DNA from 2 places in the Actinosynnema sp. NPDC004786 genome. Region 2 is predicted to be linked to the other one. Evidence: riboswitches for the same ligand, from Rfam matches in the RefSeq annotation. Region 2 holds a riboswitch; the other holds the start of a gene.

Region 1 (3,231 bases), on a different contig from region 2:
TCGCGCCCACCGGCCGGTCACTTCCGCGCATCCGCGTACCGCTTGCGCGACAACAGGACCGTGAGCACCCCGCCGACCAGCAGCAGCGCGCCGACCCACAGCGCCGGGCCGACGTCCGCGCCAGTGCGGGCCAGGTTGCCCCGGTTGGCCGTCACGGCCACCACCGCGGCGGTCGTGGTGGTGGCCGTGACGGAGGCGTCCGTCGTGGTGGTGGTCGCGTCGGTGCCGGTGGTCGTCGTGGTGTCGGTGCTCGTGGTGGTGGCCGCGGTCGACGACGTGGTGGTGGCCGGGCAGTCCAGCACCGGCGTGCCCGGCGTGCCGCCGTCGGCCGTCAGGTCGCCGAAGCCGACGCCGACCAGGCCGAGGACGCCCTGCGCGCTGGCGCGCAACGACGAGGCATGCTGGAAGCCCGTCGCGTCGAACGCGATCGCGCCCCGGTCGGCCTCGGCGGCCGTGCAGCCGACCTGGAGCGAGGTGAGGAACCGGACGGCGAGGTCCGCGGTGGCCGTGCGGCCGCCCGCGCGCAACGCCTGCGCGGCCAGACCGGTGCTGTTGGCGTTGCCCGCGTCGGTCGCGCCCTCGTCGCGGAAGCCGCCGCCGGGCTGCTGCACGCCCTCCAGCCAGTCGAGGGCCTCGCCGGCCGCGGCGGTGTCGCCGACGGCCACCAGCGCCTGCACGGCCATGGACGTGGCGTCCACGTGCGACACGCAGGGCGTGGCCTCCAGGATCAGCGGGAAGCCGCCGTCCCCGCACTGCTGACCGACGAGGTAGTCCACGGCGGCCCGCGGCGCGCCCTGCGCGCGGTCCAGGGCGAGCACCGCGAACGCCTGGCTGAACCCGTTGGAGAAGTCGCCGTACTGCGACTTGTTGACGAACCGGCCGGACGGGGCCTGCAACGCGGTGAGGCCCGCGATCAGGTCCTCGCCGCCGAAGTCCGACGGGTCGCCGCCGCGGACCTGGACGGCCAGCGCCAGCTTCGCGTAGGAGCCCGCGAACGACTCGGCGGGGTCGTCGAAGTGCAGGTAGTTGGCGATGACCTCCGGCCGGGCGAGCCACGCGAGCGCCTTGTCCGCGCTGTCGGAGGCCACCCCGGCGGCGGTGAACGCGAACAGCGCGTCCAACGTCGAGCCCTGGTCGGGGGAGGTCGTGCCGGGGTAGAGGAAGTGGTCGCCGTCGACGAGCTGCCGGGCCAGCCACCCCGCGGCGGCGTCGCTCGCGTCCGTCGTCGGCACCGCCCGCGCCTCGTCCTGGCTCCGGGCGGCGGGGGCGAGCGCGAGCGCGGTGACAGCGGCGGCGGCGATGACGGCGGCGGTCCGTCTCAACGACATGTTCTGCCTTTCCGGGGCGCAAGGCGCGAGCGGACCCCGGACAGCCGTGCTCGCCGCTTCCCGGGCTCCGACCCGTTGACCTCGACGGTGTCAGGAGCGTGGCACGCGCGACGGGTGTTCGGGCTCGTCCCCGGGAGGGGCCTACCGTTGCGGGTCAGCGCCGGATTTCGACCGGCTTCCCCCGTTTCGCGCGCGATTGCCGATCGTCTGTCAAGGACCCTGTCGTGTCAATCCGCCTCTAGCGCGATGCTGCTCACCCCTACGTACGGTTACCGTCGGTCGATTCGATCTGGGGAAGAGGGGTGTTCGATGACGACTCTGGCGTCCGTGCGCGACGGCTTGGTGGCGTGGGTCGCACGGCGTTCGGCGACGCGGTGGGTGCTGGGCAAGATCGGTTCGCGGGCGTTGTCGCTGCTCCCGGACCGGGCGCTGGTCCCGTTGAAGCGGGACGGGGTGGTGCCGGTCGCCGAGTTGGAGCGGATGCGGGAGGCCGGCGCGGTGCACCGGATCCCGGTGCCGTTCGGCTTGCGGGTGTGGTTGGTCACGGGGCAGGACGAGGCGAGGAAGGTGCTGTCCGACACAGGCGCGTTCAGCAACGACTACGCGCGGCTCGGCGCGGCGGTCGGGCGCATCGAGCAGTCGCCCGGCGGCCTCGGCTTCGCCGACCCGCCCGACCACACCCGGCTGCGCAAGCTGCTCACGCCGGAGTTCACCATGCGTCGGCTGTCGCGGCTGGTGCCGCGCATCGACGCGATCGTGACCGAGCGGCTGGACGCCATGGAGGCCGTCGACGGGCCGGTCGACCTGGTCAAGGAGTTCGCGCTGCCGATCCCGTCGCTGACGATCTGCGAGCTGCTGGGCGTGCCCTACGAGGACCGCGACCGGTTCCAGGAGCTGGCGGCGGCGCGGTTCGACCTGTTCGGCGGCGCGGGGCAGGCGTTGGGCGCGATCTCGGAGTCGCTGTCCTACATGGAGGAGATCGTGCGCCGCGAGCGCCGGTCGCCGGGCGACGGGCTGATCGGCTCGATCATCCGCCAGCACGGGGACGACGTGAGCGACGTCGAGCTGGCGGGCCTGGCCGACGGCGTGCTGACCGGGGGGTTCGACACCACGGCGTCGATGCTGGCGCTGGGCGCGATCGTGCTGCTGAAGGACGACGCGGCGCGTGCCGCGATGCGTGACGACGACGCGGCCGCCGCGCCGCTGGTGGAGGAGCTGCTGCGGCACCTGAGCGTGGTGCAGGTGGCGTTCCCGAGGTTCGCCCGGCACCCGCTGAAGGTCGGCGACCAGCAGGTGGAGGAGGGCGACGTGGTGATCGTGTCGCTGTCGGCGGCCAACCGCGAGGACGCGTCGGACTTCGACCCCTCCCGGCCGCCGACGTCGCACCTGGCGTTCGGGTACGGCGCGCACCGGTGCGTGGGGGCGGAGCTGGCCCGGATGGAGCTGCGCGCCGCCTACCCCGCGCTGCTGCGCCGGTTCCCGGGCCTGCGCCTGGCCGCCGCGCGGCCCGCGTTCCGCACCGCGTCGATCGTGCACGGCGTGGACTCGCTGTTCGTCCACACGCGCTGAGCGTTGAACTCGGGGGTCCCGGACGTAGGACACACGCGTTCCGGACGTAGGACTCACGCGTGAGTCCTACGTCCGGGACCCGAGTGTCGAACGTTGGGGACCCCCGAGTTCCACGTTCGGGATGATCTTGTAGTGCTGCTTAACGCGCGGTCACGAGGTTTCACTTTTCTTGAAGACGGTCGTGGGGGACGGTGGCCTCATGACCGGACGTGGCGCGGTGCGGATGGGACTGCTGGCCCTGCTGTGGGGCTCCTGCTTCCTGTGGATCGACCTGGCCCTGACCGGCCTGTCGCCGGCGCAGATCACGGTCGCGCGCTCCGCGCTGGGCGCGGCC
Region 2 (3,231 bases):
TGTTCGCCGAGGTCGGCGAGCCGAACCCGACGCCGGAGGACGTGGCCGACGGCGCGGCGTGGATCATGCGCCGCACCGAGGAGGTGTTCCGCGCCGGGCTGCCGTGGCGGCCGGGCGCGCAGGAGGCGTTGCGCGCGGTCCGTGACTCGGGGGTGCCGATGGCCCTGGTCACCTCGACCGAGCGCCAGTTGACCGAGGTCGCGCTGGACACCATCGGGCGGGACCTGTTCGACGTCACCGTGTGCGGCGACGAGGTGGACCGCCGCAACAAGCCGCTGCCCGACCCGTACCTGAAGGCCGCGCGCCTGCTCGGCGCGAACCCGACGCGCTGCGTCGCGATCGAGGACTCGCCGACCGGCGTGGCCTCCGCCGCGGCCGCCGGGTGCACGGTCCTGGTGGTGCCGTGCGACGTGCCGGTGGAGCCGGGCGAGCGCCGCGTGTTCCGCGACTCCCTGGTGGGCGTCACCCTCGCGACGCTCGCCCCGCTCCTGAACGGCTGAGACCCCGGCCCGACCGCAGCCGACCCGGCCACAACCGGCCCGACCGCAGCCAGACCGATACAGCCGGACCGACCGCCGCTAGACCGCCGACACCGGCCGAACCCGCCGCACGGCCGGGTCGACCAGCAGGCCGAACACCACCCCGAGACCCAGCCACAACGTGGCCGTCTCGGCGAGCGACGCGAGCCGGAACTCCCACAGCACGGCACCCGGCACGTCGGCCGGCACCGCGTCCGGCGTGCCCGGGAACGCCACCAGCAGCACGACCACGGCCGCGACCACCGCCAACGCCACCACCGTGCCGCGAACCGGCGGGCTCAACCGGTGAAGCCGCGACGCGAGCCGGCTCGCCCCGGCCGCGACCAGCAGCCCGGCCGCGATCAACCCCAGGTAGAGCACGGTGCGGTACTCCACCGTGTCGGCGTCGCCGACACCGGGCGGGTTGGCCGGGTACTTCACCGCGGGCAGCACCGCGGCCGCGCCGAACGCCGCCGCGGACAGCGTCACCGCCCGCACGAACGGCGTCCGGCCCGCGAACCACCGCCGCGACCCCGCGTACGCCGTGGCGAACAACGCCCCGACCGCGACGCCGACGAGCACCGCGGCCAGCACGCCGCCGACGACCTGCGTGCCCCGGCTGAACACCTCGCCGTGCCCGTGCCCGCCCGACGCCGCGGGCCGCGCCTCCTCGACGGCCAGCGCCGCCCGGATCGGCGCCTCGACCACGAGCACGCCGACCAGGCCCGCGAGCAGCCCGGACACCGCGCCCGCGCCCACACCGCGGGCCAACAACCCCTGGTAGGTGGGTGTCCTCACGCCGGCGCCTAGTGGCACGGGACGCCGAGCGCGTGCCGGCCGTCGTGGAAGAACTCGTGCACGGTCTCGGCGGCGTGGCCGAGCGCGATGCCGTTCTCCTGCAGCACCAGCCAGGTCACGGCCAGCGCGACCAGCGCGACGGCGTAGGCCCATTTGGGGACCGGTGGGGAGAGGGGGTGCGCGGGGCTCGTCATGACGGCCTCCTCCATACCTCGTGGAAGGTCAACAACAACTCGTGCCGCAGCCGGTCTCCTGACTCCCGGATCGACGCCGTCCCCGCGTCTTCCCAGCCGCTGCGCGCGGCCAGTGACGTGCTCGGCGGGTTGGCTCCCCGGTCACAGTGGCGAGGACCGCGCCGGATTCCCACCGGCTTCCCGTCCACTGCGGCGCCCGAACGGTAGAGGCCGATCACCGGCGGGCACAACCGACCAGACGAGTTGTCGTGCGCGTCATCCCCGCCGCGGCGGCAACGGGCAGTCGCCGCACGTGCCGCCGCCGTCGAGCCGGTAGTACAGGCAGCAGCTCCGCCGCCGGAACGCGATCTCGCCGGGGAACGGGATGAAGTCGCCGGTGCCCTTGAGCGGCGGTTCGGCGAACAGCTCGTCGGCCAACGCCGCGCAGTCGACGCCGCCGCGGTGCACCGTGCGCAACGCGCCCGCCGCGGACGACCCCGCGTTGCCCCACAGCAGACCGCGGGCCACCCGGGTGGTCGTGTGCAGCGCCTCCACCACGGGCTCCAGCGACTCGGCGAGGCCGACGCCGGGCAGCGGGTCCTTCAGCCGGACCTGGAGCCCGTCCGGGCCGTAACGCCACCACAGGTTCGCGGGTCGGACGTCCGGCGCGACACCGCCGACCGCGCGGGCGGCCACGACCGGGCTGAGCAGCCGCGCCGTGTAGCCGAGGAAGAACAGCGACCCGGCGACCCGCCGCTCCCCGGTGCGGTAGCGGGCGGCGATCCGGTCGAGGGCGTCGGGCAGGGCGGGGCCGCGGTCCGCCAGCGCCTCGCCGTCGTGCCAGCCGTCGTCGGGCCGGCCGACGTCGAGGGCGAAGAACGGGCTGAGGCCGCGGACCTGCCGCAGGGTGGCCAGGACTCGGGCGAACTCGGACACGCGCCCCAGTCTGCCGCCACCGCGCCACCTGCGTCCGCAAGCCCCCGTCCGCCGCTGGTCCGCCGCCCTCGTCCGTCAGGGGATGTAGAACGTCATCAGGTCGCCCCGCACCGGCGGGAACAGCGCGTGCATCAGCTCGGCGTTCGGCCCCGGGTACACGTCCGGCTCCCGCGCCGTCAGGCCGCGCAGACCGTGCGGACCGAACAGCAGCGACGCCAACCGGTCCGGCGCCACCCCCGCGCCGCCCGCCGCGCCCGGCGCCTGCATCCGACCGCCCGGCACGACCGGCCCGACCTCGCCCGCCCGGAACGGCAGCCGCACGTGCGAGCCGTAGAACGAGACGATCGCCTCACCCTCCCGGTCCGCGAAACCGCTGTTCGCCAACCGCCGCCCGAACACCGGCCGCAGGTGCTCCAGCAACGCGACCGGGTCACCGATCCGCACGTAGTACGAGTTGGCCTCCTCCGGCGGCGGCCCGAGGAACGGCGCCAGCGCCGCGCCCGCCACCGACCACGGCCGGTCGGTCATCTCGGTGGCCCCCGTCGCGGCGAGCAGCGCGTGCGCCGCCGCCTCGTCCACGGCGGCCACCTCGCACAGCCGCACGCCCTCCTCCGGCGGCGTGGTGCGGCCGGTCGCGACCGGCACGCCGTCCCGCTCCACCAGCCACTGCGCGCTGCCGTCGCGGGCCACCAGCCACCGCCACAGCGCGGGGGAGTGCGGCATCCGCAGGTCGGCCCGCGCCTGCTCGGCGTCCTGGAGGCGCGCCATCGCCGGGATGTCGGCCACGGTCGCCTCGCGCACCACGT

Evidence for each region. Region 2 has a riboswitch for cobalamin ahead of ACWEFJ_RS08600 (CbtB-domain containing protein). Riboswitches for the same ligand answer to the same signal wherever they lie in the genome.
Region 1: another riboswitch for cobalamin. It lies ahead of ACWEFJ_RS06065 (peptidase); the one in region 2 lies ahead of ACWEFJ_RS08600 (CbtB-domain containing protein).

Annotation. Positions count from the first base shown of each region.
Region 1 covers NZ_JBSGBG010000005.1:53,405-56,635, reverse strand. The annotation lists gene ACWEFJ_RS06070 (hypothetical protein) at 1-21, opposite strand, end outside; gene ACWEFJ_RS06065 (peptidase) at 18-1,328, opposite strand; cobalamin riboswitch at 1,419-1,551, opposite strand; gene ACWEFJ_RS06060 (cytochrome P450) at 1,638-2,897, shown strand; gene ACWEFJ_RS06055 (DMT family transporter) at 3,097-3,231, shown strand, end outside.
Region 2 covers NZ_JBSGBG010000007.1:130,734-133,964, reverse strand. The annotation lists gene ACWEFJ_RS08610 (HAD family hydrolase) at 1-500, shown strand, start outside; gene ACWEFJ_RS08605 (CbtA family protein) at 579-1,316, opposite strand; gene ACWEFJ_RS08600 (CbtB-domain containing protein) at 1,325-1,510, opposite strand; cobalamin riboswitch at 1,542-1,717, opposite strand; gene ACWEFJ_RS08595 ((2Fe-2S)-binding protein) at 1,766-2,425, opposite strand; gene ACWEFJ_RS08590 (GNAT family N-acetyltransferase) at 2,501-3,231, opposite strand, start outside.